DNA from 3 places in the Lactobacillus sp. ESL0680 genome. Region 3 is predicted to be linked to each of the others. Evidence: riboswitches for the same ligand, from Rfam matches in the RefSeq annotation. Region 3 holds a riboswitch; each other region holds the start of a gene.

Region 1 (6,849 bases), 290 kb from region 3:
TTGATACTTAGTAATGCTACTAAATAATTCTGAAAGATAATCAGCTTCTACCCAATCATCAGCAAAGCCGATATATCTTCCTTTAGCAATACTAATACCATTGTTTCTTGCCATTCCTTGACCAAGATTTTTTTGTCTTATTGAAGTAAATATCTCTGGATACTTATTCTTAAACTTTTGAATAATATCAGCAGTACCATCTGTGCTGCCATCATCGACAACTATTACTTCATACTTACCCGTAAAGGTTTGACAAGCCAAAGAATGCAGGCAACGTGCTAAATACTTCTCTTCGTTAAAAGCAGCAACGATAATTGAAATATCTATCATCGCTTTATTCTTTCTATAGAGTTTATTTACTGTAAAGCTCTGTTCATATTAATACTTATACACTAGCTTAATCTACACACTAATTTCTAAGCATTTTCTTGTGCAGCAGCTTCTTTTTCTTGCTTCAATAAAACATTATCGTAATGTTTGATAAACGGATACCAAACTAAGAATGCCGCAATTGCACAGACAATTGATAATACTGCACCCTGCCAACTAGCTGTCGCAATCAGTCCACTCAACCCAATTGGTGTTGGCCATGGCTGTTGTGCAATAATTTTCGGTACTAAGTGAGTTGCAATTCCCAAATATGCAATAAGACCTGAAACCAATGGAGCTCCAACAAACGGAATTAATAGATTGGCATTGTAAACTACTGGCAAACCAAAGATCAACGGTTCATTAATATTAAAGATTGCCGGCACAATTTCTACCTTACCAATTTCCTTCAATTGAGCTGAACGAGCTCTTAAAAGCAGCCAAATTGCTACACCCAAAGTTGCGCCTGAACCACCAATATTAATAAATGCATTTACTGGATCACCTGCAAATACATGGTAAGCACCACCGTGTTGGTTAGCTTGCAAATTAGCTAATACAATTGGTGTATAGAAGGAACTGATAATTGTTGCACCATGAATCCCAAACCACCATAAGAAGTGAATTAGGAAAATAACAATCAAAAATCCCCACCAAGTATCAGCAATATTACTAATAAATGAAAATGGTACGAACAATACTTTAAACAAATCTGTTCCCATTAATACCAATGCTACATTAATTGCTGCAACAACTACTGCAATACATGCAGCCGGAATTAAGGCGCTAAACGAGTTCGATACCCCAGACGGAACTGAAGCTGGCATTTTAATCTGCCAATTATGTTTAATCGTATAACGATAAATTTGAACAGTTAACCAAGCAACAACTAATCCGATAAAGATACCAACGGCACCAATCCGATAAATACCAGATGTAGAAGCTTCATAACCACCAGCAACCATCTTAGTTTTAGTAAAGGTAGTTAAAAATTGAACTGTACCATTTAATAAGTAAAATTTTTATCAGCAATTTAGCACTAAGCTTTTAACAACCGCTTAGCCAAAGCAAAATTACCAACGGTTGCTGACCCATTATCGGCAATTGCCGGCATCACAATATATCTAGCTAAATCTGGCACTTCAACATAACCGTTTAACATTTTGGCAAAATCCCGGCGTACTTTTTGTAAAAATGCTTCACTAGTCACGCCGCCGCCAAAGACAACCTTATCTGGTCGTAAAATTAAGGTTACTTGTAAAACAGCTTGTGCCACATAATAACTCATAATGTCCCAGACGTGATCAGTCAATGGCACGTCCTTGCCCGCTTTGCCTAAACGGGCTTCAAAAGTCGGTCCAGAAACGAGTCCCTCAAGACAATCCTGATGATATGGACATACACCCTTAAAATTCAAGTCGTCTGGATGGCGCTTGAGTAAGACATGTCCCATTTCAGGATGCCCCAAAGAGCCAACCAGCTTGCCGTCAATAATCGCGCCGCCGCCGACACCAGTGCCGATTGTGTAATAAACCAGCGAATCAATATCTTCATTGGATAATAATGACATGACATATTCGCCATATGCAGAGCCGTTAACATCCGTTGTAAAAAAGATTGGCACATTAACCTGCTGTTTAATGAAGCCAACAAAATCTGTATTCTGCCAGCCCAGTTTAGGAGTTGTAGTTATATAGCCGTAATTAGCTGCCGTCTGGCGAATTTCAATTGGACCAAAGGAAGCAATACTAATCGCTGTTATCGGAAATTGTTTGAAATAATCGGAAGCTTTTTGCAAAGTTTCTTGGGGTGTGGTTGTCGGAAAAGTTATCGTATCTTTAACCTGATAATTTTCATTACCTACCGCACAAACAAACTTAGTCCCGCCAGCTTCAATTGAACCTAATAACATACTTTATCTCCTTCATTTACTAAATGTTGAGCTTATATCGCCTATTAATTCATGTTACCTATTTTATAAAGCCCTTTCAAGCGCAGATTTTATCTTTTATTGCAAAAATTATTGACCAAAATCTTAAAATGTCACTTGTTTTAGTGGTATTACAGCAAAAACTACAGTAAAATATTATTTGATAAAAAGGAGAGTCTGAATGTCTAAACTTGAAAAACCCGTCGTAATTGGGATTACCGGCGGTTCGGGTAGTGGTAAAACAACGATTGCCCATAAAATTGTTGACCAAATGCAAGAAAATGAACACGTCCTAATTATGACGCAAGATTCATACTACAAGGATAATACCGGTATTCCAATGAGCGAACGGATGAACATCAATTATGACCATCCTGATGCCTTTGATATTCCACTGCTTAAAGCCCAAATCAATGACTTGCTTAACTACAAGCCAATTGAAATGCCCGTTTACGACTTTAAGGAACATACCAGAAGCACTGAAACTATTCACATTGAGCCTGCTGATATTATTATTCTTGAAGGAATTTTGGTTTTAGCAAATGAAGAAATTCGGGACTTAATGGACATCAAAGTTTACGTTGATACTGACGATGACATTCGTTTCATTAGACGGCTTGAACGCGATATTGATGAACGCGGACGTTCAATTGACTCCGTAATCGACCAGTACTTAGGCACAGTTAAGCCAATGTACCATCAATTTATTGAACCGACTAAACGTTACGCTGATATTATTGTTCCCGAGGGCGGCGAAAATAATGTTGCAATTGACATGTTAACCACTAAGGTTCACGCAATCTTAAGAAAAGAAACAGCCAACTAAAAAGGCCGAGGTAATTATCCTCGACCTTTTTGTTTACTCAAAATTATTCCACTTTCGGCTTCAATGCGCGATCAAACAGGTTAGTAATCAACTTAACTAGCACCCCGTCAAATAAAACTGACGAGAGAATACTGACAAAGAACATTACAATTTGCACCTTAAGCGCAAATTTATACCAGCCATACATCAGATAACACGGAATTAAAAAGCCAAAACTAGCAAAAAATGAACCTGTCAGAACACTTTGCCATGAAAATTTCTGGTAGCGGGACTTTTTTGGAAAAAAGCCAATTTCATTGGTTAATCCCTGCATTAGTCCCGAGACTACAGTGGTAATCCCCCATTGACCACCACAAGCCATCTCCACTATTGAAGCGAGCAGCTCTCCTACTAATCCTGAACCTTTTGTGGGGACAAAATACATTGCAAGAGGCGCGGCCATTAACCATAATCCTGCAAAAAAGGCGTCGGTTGCCGGGGCGTACCCTGTCGGCAGTAGTAACATTTTAACTAAGTTATACAGGTCATTAGTGCCATAGGTATAAAAGATACCCATCAAAATACCAATTAAAGCAACCAAAATTACCGACTTAACATTCCATTTTGATGATCGTGTAAACATGATTTACCTCAATCTATGCCAGTCGCGGCTTTAGTGTACGATCAAACAGATTAGCGATTAATTTAACCAGTACACCGTCAAAGACAAGCGCCGAAACCATATTGGTAATGAACATTACAATCTGAACCGTCATGTTAAATTTGCCCCAACCGTAAAGAATATATGACGGAATAAAAATTCCTAGTCCTGCAAAGAAGGCACCAATCATAACACTCTTCCAAGAAAATGCTTGATAACGTGACTTCTTGGGGAAAAAGCCGATTTCGTTAGTTGCACCTTGAATAAGTCCTGAAATAACAGTAATCGCACCCCATTGTCCGCCGATTGCCATTTCTACAATTGAAGCTAACACTTCGCCAATTGTCCCAGAACCAGCCGTTGGTACAAAATACATTGCTAAGGGTGCTGCCATTAGCCATAAGCCCGAAAAGACCGTGTCCGTTACTGGGGCAAAGCCTGTAGGAACCAGTGCCATTTTAATAATGTTGTAAGCCCAATTAAAGCCGTAGGTATAAATTACCCCCATAATAATTCCAATCAACGCGACCAAAATTACCGACTTAACATTCCATTTTGATGATCTTGTGAACATAAAAAATACTCCTAACTAACTATTAAGTCAGAAGGAGTACAGTTAAATGCTTATTCAAACACTTCCCTAACGCAGGCATTGTCCTGTTCAGGTTCCAAGGGTAATTCTCAGCTAAGCGCACCCCTAGTGACTAAAATCTATTTATAGGTAGTATACCACAACGATAATTATTATAAAACCATTCTTTTACTTCACTAATTATTTGCCAGCTTTTTCAATCCAGGCAGGCTAATCATAATTATCAAGCTGATAATGTATAAACTTGATAAGAAGCCCATGACAACCGTTAAGTTGTAGTGATCCATCAAGATACCAATTACAACTGATGAAAACCCGCCAATTGCACGGCCAATATTCACAATAATATTGTTCGCACTCGAGCGAATTTCTGTTGGGTACAGCCGGCTAATTACCGCACCGTAACCACCGAACATCCCATTAGAGAAGAAGCCGACAATCGCCCCAATGATAAGCAAAGTTACCATGTTGGTGGCCAAACTTAAAGTGTAGACCATAATCGCCGAACCAATTAAGAAGATACCGAAGGCGCGCCGTGGACCAAAATGATCGAAAATGGTACCGAAAGTCATCATTCCAATGCTCATTCCAATAATCGTTGCAATCATCCATAAACTTGAATTGGCAACATTCAAATTTAATTGCTTCTGTACGATTGTTGGCAGCCAGTTCATTAAGCCGAAGTAACCAGCGATTTGAACTGTCATCATAATCATCAAGCCAATACTCTGCCAAGCAAGCCGCGGTGTTGCAAACATCTTGCGGGCAACATTGGTTAGCAATGAACCCTTTTCTTCTGCCTTAGCCGTTAAAAATTGCTTACTTTCATGCAGGTGTTTTCTAATGAAAACCGTTAAGACTACCGGCACAATACCGACCAAGAACAACATATGCCAGCCAGCAGTTGGAATAATCCATGCCGCAATTAACGCCGCGAAGATTGCCCCCACCTGACCACCAACTGCCGCAATTGAGGTCATTTTACCAATTTCCTTCTTCGGAAAAGCTTCAGCAATTAATGCAATCCCAACACCATATTCACCGCCAGCACCAATTCCGGCCAAAAAACGGAGAGCATAAATCAAATAGATGTTATTGGCAAAGGCCATACAGGCTGTCGCCACCGCAAAAATAATCACGGTATGACTGAAAGTTTTGACGCGGCCAATTTTATCGCCCAACATGCCAAAGGCAATCCCGCCAAACAACATCCCCAAATTAGTAATCGATGAAATTAGCCCTGCAGCACCACCAGACAGGTGCAGGTCAGCAATCATCGAACTCATCGCAAACGATAGAAAAAGCACATCCATGTTCTCTAACATAAATCCCGATGAGGTCGACGCGATGGTCCACTTCTGATCTGTAGTTAGTGCATGACTGTGCTCATTAGTTGTATCCATATTTAATTCCTCCGAAACAAGCGCTCTCTGTCGCCTAATTATTTCTTTGGAACATTATTTTACTCGTTTAATAATTTTTTGCAACTAAAATATTAAATTTACTTAAAATTGGCTGAAACTAGCTAATTTTTCAGTAGTTAAATCACGAATAATTGCCACTGTCATTTCAACGGCTGCCTTGAAATCTTGGTAGGCACTGAAGCAATAAGGTGAATGCTCATAACGAACTGGAATACCAATTACAATTGTCGGTGCCCCATTCTCATAATAAATTGCGGCACCATCTTGGCCGCCGCCAGTTCTAACTGACCGCGTGTAAGGAATATGGTTCTTATCAGCTACATCACAAGCGTATTGCTGGAACTTAGGATTAGGCAAGAATGACGTATCCATGTCACGCATCATTGGTCCGTGTTTTAAGGCAGTTTGCGAAAGCCAATCAGGAGTGAAGGTATCATCAGCTGGGCAAGATTCTAGCACGATACCCAAGTCGGGCTTAACAGTGCGAGCTGTAACATAAGCTCCGCGCAAGCCTACTTCTTCTTGACTTGACAGTGCAGCGACAACGTTAAATGGTGTTTCTTCACCATCTAATGTTTCCAAAACATCAGCCATGGCTGCAGCACCAAAACGGTCATCAAAGTCCTTACCAAAGAACAAACCCGACTTTTCGTTATATTCACACTTAACATCAACAAAGATTGGACAGCCAGTATCAATCTTATAGTCGTTCAATGTTTCTTCACGTGAACTCGAACCAACATCAATTGACATATCAGCTACATCGGGCACATTATTGCGTTCAGCTTCCGTCATGAAGTGCGGTGGCTTAGTGGCTACAACGCCGGGGATATATTCACCATCACGATTTTTAATCCGAACCCGCAGAGCTGGAATATTATACTTAACCCAGCCACCTAATGGAACAAACTTAATCATGCCGTTAGGCCTAACTGCCTGAGTGATAAACCCGACTGAGTCTGAGTGGGCATCAAGCTGAATAACGGGCCGACCCGCCTTATTTTCCTTCTTAGAAGCATAAGCATTTAACATGCCATCAACCTTAACATTGGCAAAATCCTTGACTGT
Region 2 (6,849 bases), 150 kb from region 3:
AAGGTATGCAGCTTGCTGATATGGATCTTGAAATGGTTAAGGCAGCTGGATATGACGATACAATAATTGTTGTCTACACTAATATGGATTTAATTAAAGATGTTTCCGAAATTGTCACGGGGAATGTGATACATAATAGTGAAGTACAAATAATTAAGTTGAATGACTAGATTTTCGCTTATAAATAATTGAATTTAAGATGCACAGCTTTATTTTTATAAAGCTGTGTATTTTTTATTTATGATTGATTTTTATCAGTAAAAGAATTAATATGAAGCTAGTTTCATGTGAAGTAAGCTTCATATCGATAATTGAATGTAGAGATGAAAATAATGCCAAATTTAGTAAAAAAGTTACGACTAGAACATAAATTAACTCAGGAGGAATTGGCTGATAAAGTTGGTGTGACCCAACGAACAATTATTTCTGTAGAAAAAGGCAAATACAAGCCATCATTGTTATTAGCATATAAATTGGCATGCTTTTTTGGCATAAGTATTGAAGATTTATTTTGCTTAAAAGAATATTTGGAGAACTGATAATGAAGAAAAAATTACTGCGCACTGCTATTTATGGTTTGTTCTTTTTAGTAATGGGTATACTTGAAGTAATCATAGTATTTCACGATAAAGATGCGGCATATAGAGTGAAGCACATTATTTGGGCAATATTGTTACTACTTTGTGCTTCAGGGTACCTTTTTAATTGGCAGGATATTAAAAAGGGCAAGAGAGATATGCTAGATGATGACGAACGCGACAGTTATATTGAACATGCTGCTGGTGCACGAGTAACTAAATGGATGGAATGGTTAGTATTAGGTACCGGCTTAATTTTTTTGTGTTTGTACGGTGTCTTTCAGCAGGATGTTTTGGGAATAATCGCGGGTATTTCAATATTTTATTGGAATATTAGTTTAATTCTAGGAATAATCTTTACGATTATTGAAGAACGAAAGAATTAAAAAAATCACGCACTATGGCGTGATTTTAAACATGTATTTAGAAAATAAGTTAATTTTGCCACGGTGCATCAAGCATTGCTTTAACAGTATTCTTGATGTCACTGCTTTGGGCAATCATTGAGATTACAGATGCACCAGCAGCGCCAGTTTTGGCGATATTAGGTAAGTCTGTTACTGTGATACCGCCAATTGCGACGATTGGCCGTTTACTGCTAGTTACTAAATTGGCAAGGCCAGCTAGCCCAATTTCAGGGTCAGCGTCATCTTTAGATTGAGTTGTGAAGATTGGTCCACTGCCGTAGTAATCAATACCAGCAAGTTGATCGCCAGTTTTAATTTCAGCTAGAGTTGAGCAGGAATAACCCACGATCATTTGACTGCCGACTTCATTAATCACCTTTTGAATAGCTTCATCACTTTGGCCAACATGGATTCCTTCGGCACTAACTTCCTTAGCTAAAGTAACATCATCATCAATGAAGAAGGGTACTTGATATTGTTGACAGAGCTCGTGCAGTCTTTGGGCCATTGGCAACCGCTCACCAGAACTTAAAGTTGAGCCAGCTCCCTTATCACGAAATTGAAAGGCGGTAATTCCAGCTTTTAGTGCTTCTTCGACGATTTCTGGCAAGGTCTTACCAGCTGGTAAATCCTGAGTACCGCAAATGAAGTAAGCACGAAGCATGTTTGCATTAAACTTTTGCATTATTGTTTCCTATCTATTTAGCCCAGTGGTTGAGTGGTCCGTGACCATGTCCCACTTGGATTGTCTGCTCGATTGTTTTGGTAACGTATTTTTTGGCAAGTTTAATTGCATCGGTTAGATTATGACCCAGAGCAAGCTGGGCAGTAATTGCGGCGGCTAGAGTGTCACCAGTACCATGTGTGCGTTTGGTATGGGTTCGCGGACTGCTGACCCAGAAGCTGGAGCCGTCTTCAAGAAGGGCAAAGTCGCTTACTTCTTCAGCACTTGAATGACCACCCTTAATTAGTACGTTCTTAACACCCATGTCTTGCAGTGAATGGGCAAGGTCGGGATATTGCTTTTCAGAAGTAACGGTCATTCCGGTTAATACTTGTGCTTCTGGTAAATTTGGCGTTACTAGGTTAGCTAGTGGTAATAACTCGGTTCTAACAGTGGCGACTGCATCTTCACTTAGTAAGTGAGCGCCACCTTTGGCTACCATGACGGGATCGACAGTAATGGGACCAAAGTCATATTTCTGTAAGTTTAGAGCAACTTGGTGAACATGAGCAGCATCGCCGAGCATCCCAGTTTTTGTCGCGCGGATTTTAAAGTCGGCGGCTAAAGATGCACATTGTGCATCAATCATTTCCAATGGAAGCAAGTGCGATGATTGAACGCCCAGTGTATTTTGCGCAGTAACGGCAACTACAACTGCCGTGCCGAAGACTTTTTGCATTTGAAAAGTCTTCAGATCGGCCATAATGCCGGCGCCACCGCCAGAATCTGTACCTGCGATTGTCAGAACTTGAGGGAATGAATTAATTTCTTCTGCCATAAAATACTTCCTTAATCATAATCAGCAATTTTTTCAATATCAGAAACCTGCACTTTTGCTAAATAGTCCATGAGATACATGCCAAAACTGCCAGGGCCAACATCGGGATGATCTTGAACGACTAGTTGTCCAATTGAACCGAAAACAAGCGTTGCAGCTTGCGCGGCTTCGAAGCGACTGTCGGTCACTGCACAAAAGGCAGCGACGATACTTGTTAACATATCGCCAGAACCCACATGGGCTTGGAATAGCGGTGTACCATTATGAACATGAACAACATTAGTGCCATCACTAATTGTATCAGTTGCTCCACTGGCAATAACAGTGCAGTGGTACTTTTTGGCTACTTCCTTAGTAATCTCATCAAGGTTGCCTGCTCCTGATCCAGCATCAATACCTTTAGATTGCCAGTCAAATTCACCTAATGCGGCAATTTCACCAGCGTTACCACGAATAACGCCAACGTGGAAGTTCCATAATAGGTCTTGAGCAATATTAAGGCGGTAATCTACAGCACCAACTGCAACAGGATCTAGTACAATCGGCTTATGATATTCTCGAGCCAAATCACCCATTTTTTTCATGTGTGCAATTTGCAGCTTAGTTAAGCTGCCCATGTTGATAGCAACAGCTGAAGCCATGTTGACCATTTCGTCGGTTTCATCAATTTCGCTACTCATAATGGGTGAAGCCCCGATTGCGTTTAAGCCGTTGGCAACGTCTTGAACAGTAACGAAATTAGCGGCGTTGAGAACAACGGGGTTCTCTTTACGTAATTTATCTAATAATTCTAACTGCATAATCTTTCTCCTAAAAATTATTGAAGAAGTCCTCCGAACCGCGACTTTAAACTAATAAAAAAGCTTTGACACATAATTGTGTCAAAGCAATAGGTAGTTGACACGTTCCTCGCGCAAGTATTAGCTTACAGGTTCAAAGGGTCTGAAACGGTGTTTCATCTCAGCCTAAAAGGCCCCCCTCGTGTTATCGCTTCCAATTATAACGGCTTTTAATGAATAATACAATGTTAAAGTCAATGTTGTGTTATTTTTAGCAGTAAAAAAGCCCAGCTGTGTTATCAGAGCTGGCCTTTTTGTAAGTTTTTTAAGTAAGTATTTTTAATTATTAGATAAATTGTAAAATCGTCATCAAAATCGGAACGACGATAATGAAGAGAATTGTACTTTCAACCACAATATTAGTTGCGTATTTAACGTCGCCGTGTGATTCGTTGGCTAAAATTGGTAAGACAGCTAACATTGGCGTTGCTGCTTGGACGACTAAGGTTTGGCGCATTAAGCTTGGCAAGTTAAAGCCAGCATTTGTTCCGATTTTAATTAAAATAATCAAAATGATTGGTGAAACAATAAAGCGACCAATTAATGCCAAGATTGAATCGCGGTCAAACTTAACGTTCTTAATTCCAGCATCGTGTAGGACAATGCCGATATAGATCAGTGACAGTGGGGTTACCAAGTTACCAACGTAAGTTAACGTTGAGTTTAAGAAGTTAGGTACGGGAATCCCTAATAACATCCAGACCAGAGCAACAATGAACCCAACAAGTGGCATTGGCAATAGCTTTTTCCAGTTAATCTTGTGGTTAGTCTTCTTATCTTTAGCAGTCGGGTCGTCGTTTTGGATTAAGAAGACGCCAAAAGCCCAAGTAGAAACGGTATTGATAATGTAGTATACCAAAAAGTAAGACATGGCCTTGTCGCCAAACAGTGCCATGTTCAGGGGCATTCCAATAAAGATAGTGTTGGCATTAACCACGGCATTCATAAAAATTCCGCGGCGGCCAGGACGGATTTTGAAGACCTTAATGCTTAGCCAAGCAATAAGATAACCGATAATCACACCCAAAGCTGGGAATAATAATTCGGTTGATAATTGCAAAAGACTGCCGCGGCTAAGGTTTTTCATAACAGCAGTGAAGATTGAAGCTGGCAGGGCAATCTTAGTGATAATACTAGAGATTTCACTACCAAACTTATCGTCAATCCAATTAAATTGTTTTAGTAAAAAGCCGAGGGCCATGATTAAGATAATCACAACTACGCTTGATACAGATGTCAAAAAGACTTGCATAAAAAGTTTCCTCTTTCTGTAGGTAATTAATATTTGGGCATCCACGTTGTTTCTTGAACGGCTTTTTTGGCGTCAGTTATTCCTTCACCGGCTAAACCTTAATCAATTACAGTTTGATGGTAATTATGGCTGAGGAACTAGGGGCAAAAATATAGCACTAGCAATTTCACTTATCCATTAGCAAGCTGGGGGTATCATCAAATAACGAACCTTGTTTGTTAACAAGATTCGTTATTTGCAAGCTACTTTTGGATTTAAGACTATTTGGCAATGTAAATACTGGTAGTCTTACTAAGATGAGTTGCGCGCACGTTTCTTTAGCAAAACTAGTTTCCTCATGCCGTAATTGCCCTTCAGATATAATACAATAAGTATTTTTAATAGCAACAATTTTACACTTTAAACGTGTAATAAATTTATTGTTAGACTTATAATAAAATAAATTACTGAGCTAATAATGCCTAAATATTAAAAGCAAACTAGTAGTCAAGGAGAATAATCATGACAGAATTTACGGACCAATTACACCAAGCAGCAAGCAGTCTATGGCAGAAGAGTATGAAGCATCCGTTTGTGCAGGAATTGCAAAGTGGGGAATTACCGCTGGCCAAATTTCGCTTTTATTTATTACAAGACCGGTATTATTTAAATCAATTTAGTGAATTTCACCGTGCGATTGCAGCTAAAACGGATGACCAACAGACTGAGCAGTTTTTACTTGAAATGGCGCAGGACTTAAAGGATAGCGAGATGGCAGTGCGCGAGAACTTTTTTAAGCAATTGCAGATTATGCCAGCTGAAATTGCGCAAACGCCAGTTGCGCCGACCGCGTATGCATACGTTAATCATTTGCAGATGACATTAGCGAGGGATGGTATCGCTCCGGCTGTTGCCGCACTTGTGCCTTGTTACTGGCTGTATCAAGAAATTGGGCAAAAATTAGCAACCGGTGGCTCGCCTGTTTCGTATTATCAAGAGTGGATTGATACCTATGATGGCGAGTGGTATGCAGCTAATGTGCAGCGAATTTTACAGTTGACGAATACATTAGCTGATTCTGGTTCTGCAGATGAGCGGGAAAAAATGCAGCAGGCTTTTGTTCGCAGCAGCTATTATGAATTGCAATTTTGGCAGATGGCGTATGAGCAGCAAGAATGGGCTTAAAAATGGTAAGCAAAAAGAAGCATGAGTAGACATGCTTCTTTTTTAGTTGGTTCAGCTTGCAAGAATTTTTTGATATTATAGGGAAGTTATAATAAAAAAGGAGAGTTAGAAATGGTAACAGCTAAGAAGAGACATTTATGGGCCTTTCTTGCGGGCTTAGCCTGTGTTATGTGGGGGATTTCAGGTCTATTTGCCAAGTCGTTATTTAATTTAAGTCCGGAAATTACGCCGATTTGGCTTACGCAGGTACGAATGGTTGTTTCAGGTGTGATTTTATTAATAGTTGCTGCGGCTGTCGGACAAAAGCCAGTAGCAACAATGAAAAACAAGCACGACGCCTTGGTAATTATTGCGTACGGTATTTTCGGCTTACTGCCAGTGCAGCTGTTTTATTTTATTACTGTGCAAAAGGCCAACCCAGCAATAGCGACAATTCTGCAGTTTATTGGGCCATTCTTTGTGATGGCGTATTTAATTCTGCGCCACCAGCAAACATTGCGCATGTTGGATATGCTTGCTGCAGTTACTGCATTTATTGGTGTTATTTTGCTTGCAACTCATGGCGACTTTAGCCATTTTGCGTTGACGCCGGAAGTACTGATGTGGGGGCTATTGGCAGCAATTGGTGTGGCAACTAACACGTTAATTCCGATTAGTGTGCTGCATCGTGTTTCCAGTCTGGTAGTTACAGGGTGGGGACTACTTTCTGCCGGGATTTGTTTAACGATTATTCATCCTGTGTGGCCGCATGTGAATTTAACTGGGCAAGTTTGGTTGGCTGTTGGCGTAGTAATCGTAATTGGCACGTTAATCCCATTTCAATTGATGACTAATTCGCTGCGGTTTATTAAGGCATCAACGGCCAGTTTGCTTGATGCCTTTGAGCCGTTGTCCGCAACAATTGGGTCGGTTTTGTGCTTTGGTTTGATTATGACGCCGCTTGATTGGCTGGGTGCACTGTTAGTGGTTGCAGCTGCGATGACGCTAAATATTACGCCAAAGAAAAAGCATAAAAATTTATAGTAAGTAATCATAAATTGAAATTTACAAACTAATGAAAAAAGTATATTCTTCTTTTTGAGGATGCTGCTATGACTGGGATCTTTT
Region 3 (6,849 bases):
TGCATACAAATTAACTAGTATCGCTGACAATACACGTAAACTGAATATTCTGTTCACACTTTTAGCAATTATCGCTGGGATGTTTCTGGGTAATGATATAACAGCGCTTACATTAATTCCACTTTATCTTAACATTGCTAAAAGATATGACTTACCGCAAATTTTGCCCGTTACTTTAATCGGAATGGGGGCAAATATCGGTGCGGCATTTACGCCTTGGGGTAATCCACACAATATTTTTCTGGTTAGCAAATATTCAGTCAATGCTCTGACCTTCTTCTCATGGTCACTGCCATATTTGCTTAGTGCATTGGTGATTACATTCATTATTTTTCACTTTATCCCGAGTAAGCAAATTCCTGTTCAAGAAACAAAGCAAATTAATATCAGTATTCGGCCAACCATAATAACGACCATTGTGTTCGCCTTCTTCTTTTTGGGTGTCTTCAAAGTTGTCAATGTTGCTTGGCCAATGCTGGCGGCAATTGTTCTTGCGCTTTTGATTAATCCGCGCATTTTACTTAAAGTCGATTTTGCCTTGCTGCTTACATTTACCTGCTTCTTTATCTTTATTAGCGATATTCAGCAGATTCCAATCATTGTCACGATTATTCATACAATGATTAATTCAGAAAGCTCAACTTACTTTACGTCAATCTTATCCAGCCAAATTATCAGTAATGTGCCGGCCACAATCCTTGTTGGTAAGTTCACGCCATATGCCAAAGCACTCTTCTTAGGAACGAATATCGGCGGTTTCGGCTCACCTATCGGCTCAATGGCCAATATGCTGGTTCTCAAAACCTTCATGCAAAACGGAACTGTCCCTAGGAACGAATTCTTCAAAAAATGGAGCGTTATGCAGTTTATTGGCTTATTTATCCTGATGATTATTGGTTGGCTATTATTGCTTATTTAGTATGCTTGACTTATTTGAATCATGGCACAATGCCATATCCTTTTTTTCTGTCCAAAAAATATATAATCAGTTATAATGAAGCAGTATATATAAGGAGGTTTAACCTATGCCATCATTAACTTGGATAATTCTAATTATCATTGTCTTATTAATCGCTATCTATATTGCTATCTACAATGGTCTTCAAAAAGCCAAAGTTTATACAGATGAATCATGGAGCCAAATCGATGTCCAATTAAAGCGGCGCAACGACCTAATTCCTAACTTAGTTGAAACCACCAAGGGTTACGCTAAGCATGAACAAGAAACTTTAGAAAATGTTGTGCAGCTGCGCAATCAGTTAACTAACGTTCCTAAAGATGACCGCGCCCAAACTTTAAAGGTTTCTAACCAAATATCTGATGCTTTAAAGTCAATTTTTGCTTTGCAAGAAAACTATCCTGACCTGAAGGCCAACCAAAATTTCTTGAAATTACAAGAAGAATTGACCAATACTGAGAATAAGATTGCTTACTCACGTCAGCTCTACAATTCATCAGCAGCCCTTTACGACCAAAAGCTGCTTACTTTCCCATCAAATATGATTGCACGGATCCACGGCTTTAAGAAGGTTGACTACTTACAAGCCAGTGAAGCCGAAAAAGAAGCACCTAAGGTTAAATTTTAAATATTAGGTCACCACTATGTTATTTCAACAAATTGCTCGTAATAAGCGCAAAACTGGCATCATCATGGTCCTGTTTGCCGTGATTTTAGCCCTTGTTGGTGCTGGATTGGGTTACATTTTTAGTAACAGTCCATGGAGCGGTGTAATTATTGCGCTTGTCATTAGCATTCTTTACCTATTTTTTGTCATGCGTGATCCTGCAAATCTAGTCATGAATTTAAATCATGCCCAAGAAGTTAACGAACAGGATAATCCAGAATTATGGCATATCGTCCAAGATATGGCCATGGTTGGCCGGGTACCCATGCCACGCGTGTTCATTATTGATGATCCCAGTCCTAATGCTTTTGCGACCGGCCGTGATCCTGACCACAGTGCTGTTGCGGTAACTCAAGGCCTACTTGACATGATGAACCGTGAGGAACTGGAAGGTGTCTTAGGACACGAAATTTCGCATATTCGCAACTATGATATTCGCTTATCAACAGTTGCCGCGGTTCTGGTTGGGGTAATTTCATATCTATCCGGAATTGCCAGCCGCTATATTTGGTGGTTTGACGATGACCGCGGCAGCGACAAAGACGATGATAACAACGTAGTCATTATTTTTAAAATTGTTGCAATTGTCTTTGTGCTTATTCTTGGGCCATTATGTGCCAGCCTTGCCCAGATGGCCTTGTCGCGTAATCGTGAGTACTTGGCTGATGCTTCATCAGTCGACCTTACCCGCAACCCACAAGGTCTGATTTCTGCTTTAGAGAAAATCGACGGCAGTAAGCCAATGAAAAAGGCTGATCCAAGTAGTGCTGGCATGTATATTGAAGATCCATTGCGTAAAAAGCACGGTTTTACTCATCTATTCGATAGCCATCCGCCGACAGAAGACCGGATCAAACGGCTAGAAAAAATGTAATATCCAAAAAAGACATCTGTTAATTAAACAGATGTCTTTTTTATTTTATTTCAAATTAATATTAGCTTGACGAAACAGCTCTGCACGCATTTGGACCGGCGTTTGATGATAATATTCATTAAACTTTTTATAGAAAAAGGACTTACCATTGTAACCTACCCTGGCAATAATTTCCTTAACCGAAATGTCGGGGCGAGCAAGCAAATTACGTGCTTCCTGCATTCGCCGTTCATCAACATGCTCTACAAAGCTTTTTCCCGTTTTTTGTTTAACTAAGCTAGAAAAATAATTTGGGTTAAAGCCAAAATGTTTGGCAGCCGAATCCAAAGTAATATCGGCAAAATTGGCATCAATATAGCTCTCAAGTGTTACATTCGCAAAGCCTTGCTTCTCTGCTGCGGCTGATTCAAAGCTTTGATTACGGACAGCTGAAACCAGCAACAAGTTTAATTCCGCTGCAGCTACACTTTGGGCAAACAAGTTTTGATTTAAATATTCATCAATTATCTTATTCATTAATTGAGCCGACTTAGAAATTGGCGTTGACTTTAAATATAACAACCGATTGGTCTGTAAACTGCTAATGATTTGCTTAACTGCCTGTTCTTCACGCGGCTCATCATGGACAATATTTCCCAGGAAATATTGTAAATCATACTTAGAATTTAAATCTAGCTTTACCAACACATCAGTCTTAGTTTGCTTTTGCACTTCATAGTCACTCTTGGCCGGCAAAAAGACGATATTCCCTACCTTTAGTGCAAAGTCCTGACCATGAATTTTAATGTTTGACTTGCCGCCAGCTTCATAAAAAATCATCGCATTTGTTGTTTGATAGCGATGAACACCGGTATTATGATTTTCAAGATAGACCCTAAACAAGTCAAAATTGCCTTCTGCTTTCAACCGCAATTCGTTTGTATCACTATTGGTTGAATTTAAAATACTAGCCAAATACTGCGCTAATTTAACTGCTGCCATAGCTTCACCTTCTTATTGTTATTTTAATACTTTTATTATATAGCAAAAATCATATCCACTACCATTTTATTTTCATAAAGTTACAAGGACTAGACAGAAAAAACTCTTTCGTGTACAATCAGTTTGATAACTTTGGGGTGCCGCAAGGCTGAGAGAATACCCGTTGAACCTGCTATGGACAATGCCAGCGAAGGGAAAATGAATGAATTTTTACGTCGTTAGTGCAGCCTGCCCTAGCGACTTTTTTAATTGGTAAAAAGAATGATTACAAGCAAAAATTTAACTTTTTCATACGAACAAAATATTAAAATTATTGACAACCTTAATCTTGAAATTCCCACGGGAAAATTTTCACTCTTAATTGGGCCTACTGGTTGCGGCAAGTCGACTTTACTTAAAATACTTGCCGGGCTCTATCCCAAATACGCGGGTAAACTCAGCGGTTACCTTAATCTTGCCGGGTTAAAATCAGCCATTATGTTTCAAAATGCTGGCGAACAGTTCACCATGGCAACACCACGTGAAGAAATTATCTTCGCTCTTGAGAACTTACAAGTTAAACGTGAAGATTACCAAAAGCACCTAACCGCCGGCGTCGAATTTGCCCAAATTGAAAATCTATTGGATCAAAAAATCAATACAATGTCTGGCGGCGAGCAGCAACGAGTAGCACTTGCCGTTCTCATAGCAATGGATATCGACTTATTCTTGCTAGATGAGCCTTTTGCCAGCTGTGATCCACAAGCGCGGCAATTTTTGATTAGCAAATTGGCGCACTTGCGCGATCAAGGTAAGACCATTATCTTAAGTGACCACGTTTTAGACGGCTATCAAAGCGTCTGTGATTGTCTTTTTGAGTTTAAGGACCATAACGTCAAGCAGCTAGATCCCGCAGCCAAAAAACAACTGCTCCAAACAAGCATGCAAAAAAATAATTATTCATTTGCACTGCCGCAAAATGAGGCCGCTTGTTTTACCCTAAACAAGACACAGCTAACGCAAAATCGCCTTTTGTTAGACCAAAATCAGCTCAATATTATTGCAGGCAAAACCACACTGATTACTGGTGCCAACGGTGTCGGCAAAACCTCACTATTTAACGCGCTAACTAAGATGCTACCTTATAGTGGCAGTTTGACCTATCGCAACCGTGAAATCCGCCAACAAAAGACGCGCAAATACTTACTGCATGTTGCCCAGATTTTTCAGAATGCGACCGACCAATTCTTGAGTGTTACTGTTCAAGATGAAATTAATTTAAGTAAAAAACAGCGAACTAATGACTTTTTTACTGACCAAAAAATCAAGGAAGTTTTAACTGACCTTGGCCTCGACCAGCACCTGGACCAAGTAGTGTATTCTCTTTCTGGTGGCCAACAAAAAAAGCTCCAAATTCTGCTGATGTTAATTGCGGATCAAGATGTATTACTCATTGATGAGCCATTAAGTGGCTTAGACCACCTATCCAGTCAAAAAGTTATGCATCTGCTCAGACAAAGCCAAAAAGAACGCGGTCAGACTTTACTAATTATCAGCCATGAACTTGATGGGTTAGCCGATTGGTGCGACTATCATCTGGTCTTTGCCGACAAGCAGCTGCATTACGTGACTAAGTGAGGTACCTTTATGAATCCTAGTTTTAAATTTATCTTAGCGTTAATTATTTCGCTTGAAATATCGCTAAAAATTAGCCTAACAACCAATTTTGCGATTATTATCTTGGCAATTATCTATTTATTAGTCAAAAAAATTAAGTTAAAGAGCTTACTGCTCCTACTAATAGTGCCGTTTATTGCCGCATTTACGATTTTTGCGACACTTGAATGGTTTACGCCAACACCCGACTTATTTAACGCCCTTGGCTTGTCCAGCCGGATCTACGTTTATATCTTAACCATTAGCTGCGTCACGATCGACACCAGCGCGGAAGAATTAGCACGATCTTTTGAACAGAATTTCCACTTACCAAGCAAATTCGCCTACGGTGTTTTAGCCGCGCTCAATATTGTTCCCCGCATGAAGCAAGCTGTTAAGCAAATTCGGACAGCTGGCATGATGCGGGGGGTTTATCTCAGTTTTTGGTCGCCGGTATTATATTTCAAAGCAATTTTAGTAGCACTTAATTCTGCCGAAAATCTGGCACAAGGTATGGAATCTCACGGTTACCAAGAAGACAAACAGCGGTCGACAATTGTTGCCGTCCTAATTAAGACATCAGACTGGCTCTGGAGTGCCATTATTCTTGTTCTACTTAATCTAGCCTTATTCACATTAAAATAAAAATGCAGCCGAATCACGACTGCATTTTTTATTAACTTAATTTTGAGCTAAGAAATTCAGAGCTGCACCGTAAAGGTTAGCCGAATTATGATACTGGCAAGTCATTACTTCCGGCATAATTCGGGTCATATCGAAATCTGCCAGCTTCTGCTTGAGCCTCTTGGCAACTTCACTGCTGATTTCTGCGCGTGCAGATACGCCGCCGCCCAAAATAAAGGCATCAAAATCAAAAGATACTTGCAAATCATACATGCTGCTTGCCAAAAGATCATAAAAACGATCAAGCAAATTTTGAGCCAATTGATCACCCTGCTCGGCCAGAGCAAATAATTCTTTCCCCTCAACCTCTGTTTTAGTCTGTTCAGAGTAATCATGGGCAGCCTTAACTAAGGTCGCATCCATGCTTAATATCCGCTCAGTGCCGCCTCTCATAAAGCCAAATTCACCGCCGACTAAGTGCGCACCTCGGTACAATTCATGATTAATAAAAATCGCGCCGCCAATTCCAGTTCCGATAACGATGAACCCAACATTATTGAACTTACGGCCATTACCCATCTTAGTTTCGCAAATTCCCGCACAGTTTGCATCATTTTCAATTGCCACGGGCAAGCCAAATTCTTCTTGCAATTCCGCAAAAATTGGCCGCTGGTGCAAATACGGCACCATACTTTTGCCTTCAATTACGCCAGTCTTAATATTGACATCACCTGGCGCACTAATTGCCAGTCCTGTAAAATGCCGATCATCAATTAGTTCATGCATTTTTTCTTTCAAAGCTGTGAAAGTTTTAGGCGTTTTAAAACTCTCCTGCTCAAGAATATGCTCATCTTCATAAATTCCTGTCTTAACGGTGGTCCCGCCAATATCAAAAACTGCTAACTTCATTTTCAAATCTCCAATCTACTTGTGATACGGACTACCGCTATTAATCATAAAGCCGCGATAAATTTGCTCAATTAGAACAACCCGCATTAATTGATGCGGCATAGTTAACTTACCAAAGCTAAGCAGGTCATCCGCCCGGCGATTAACGGCTGGACTAGTTCCCAAGCTGCCGCCAATTACAAAGGTAATATCGGAATGGCC

What was found. A riboswitch is a leader RNA that binds a small molecule or an ion and turns the genes downstream of it on or off. The one in region 3 is predicted to bind thiamine pyrophosphate.
Region 1: linked by a shared signal. The riboswitch ahead of OZX58_RS01955 (ECF transporter S component) and the one ahead of OZX58_RS00390 (ABC transporter ATP-binding protein) in region 3 are both predicted to bind thiamine pyrophosphate.
Region 2: linked by a shared signal. The riboswitch ahead of thiM (hydroxyethylthiazole kinase) and the one ahead of OZX58_RS00390 (ABC transporter ATP-binding protein) in region 3 are both predicted to bind thiamine pyrophosphate.

Annotation. Positions count from the first base shown of each region.
Region 1 covers NZ_CP113945.1:368,785-375,633, reverse strand. Annotated here, with positions in the region: gene OZX58_RS01980 (glycosyltransferase family 2 protein) at 1-330, opposite strand, end outside; partial or broken gene OZX58_RS01975 (PTS transporter subunit EIIC) at 417-1,376, opposite strand; gene scrK (fructokinase ScrK) at 1,409-2,281, opposite strand; gene udk (uridine kinase) at 2,481-3,125, shown strand; gene OZX58_RS01960 (ECF transporter S component) at 3,169-3,747, opposite strand; gene OZX58_RS01955 (ECF transporter S component) at 3,761-4,339, opposite strand; TPP riboswitch at 4,386-4,474, opposite strand; gene OZX58_RS01950 (MFS transporter) at 4,534-5,760, opposite strand; gene OZX58_RS01945 (M42 family peptidase) at 5,863-6,849, opposite strand, start outside.
Region 2 covers NZ_CP113945.1:1,629,944-1,636,792, reverse strand. Annotated here, with positions in the region: gene OZX58_RS07845 (PTS glucose transporter subunit IIA) at 1-170, shown strand, start outside; gene OZX58_RS07840 (helix-turn-helix transcriptional regulator) at 333-539, shown strand; gene OZX58_RS07835 (hypothetical protein) at 542-964, shown strand; gene thiE (thiamine phosphate synthase) at 1,014-1,670, opposite strand; gene thiD (bifunctional hydroxymethylpyrimidine kinase/phosphomethylpyrimidine kinase) at 1,684-2,487, opposite strand; gene thiM (hydroxyethylthiazole kinase) at 2,499-3,287, opposite strand; TPP riboswitch at 3,376-3,477, opposite strand; gene OZX58_RS07815 (AEC family transporter) at 3,613-4,578, opposite strand; gene tenA (thiaminase II) at 5,080-5,742, shown strand; gene OZX58_RS07805 (EamA family transporter) at 5,854-6,765, shown strand.
Region 3 covers NZ_CP113945.1:75,390-82,238, reverse strand. Annotated here, with positions in the region: gene OZX58_RS00410 (SLC13 family permease) at 1-919, shown strand, start outside; gene OZX58_RS00405 (LemA family protein) at 1,026-1,586, shown strand; gene htpX (zinc metalloprotease HtpX) at 1,603-2,499, shown strand; gene OZX58_RS00395 (helix-turn-helix transcriptional regulator) at 2,545-3,480, opposite strand; TPP riboswitch at 3,604-3,693, shown strand; gene OZX58_RS00390 (ABC transporter ATP-binding protein) at 3,742-5,097, shown strand; gene OZX58_RS00385 (energy-coupling factor transporter transmembrane component T) at 5,107-5,760, shown strand; gene OZX58_RS00380 (ROK family protein) at 5,797-6,648, opposite strand; gene rlmH (23S rRNA (pseudouridine(1915)-N(3))-methyltransferase RlmH) at 6,664-6,849, opposite strand, start outside.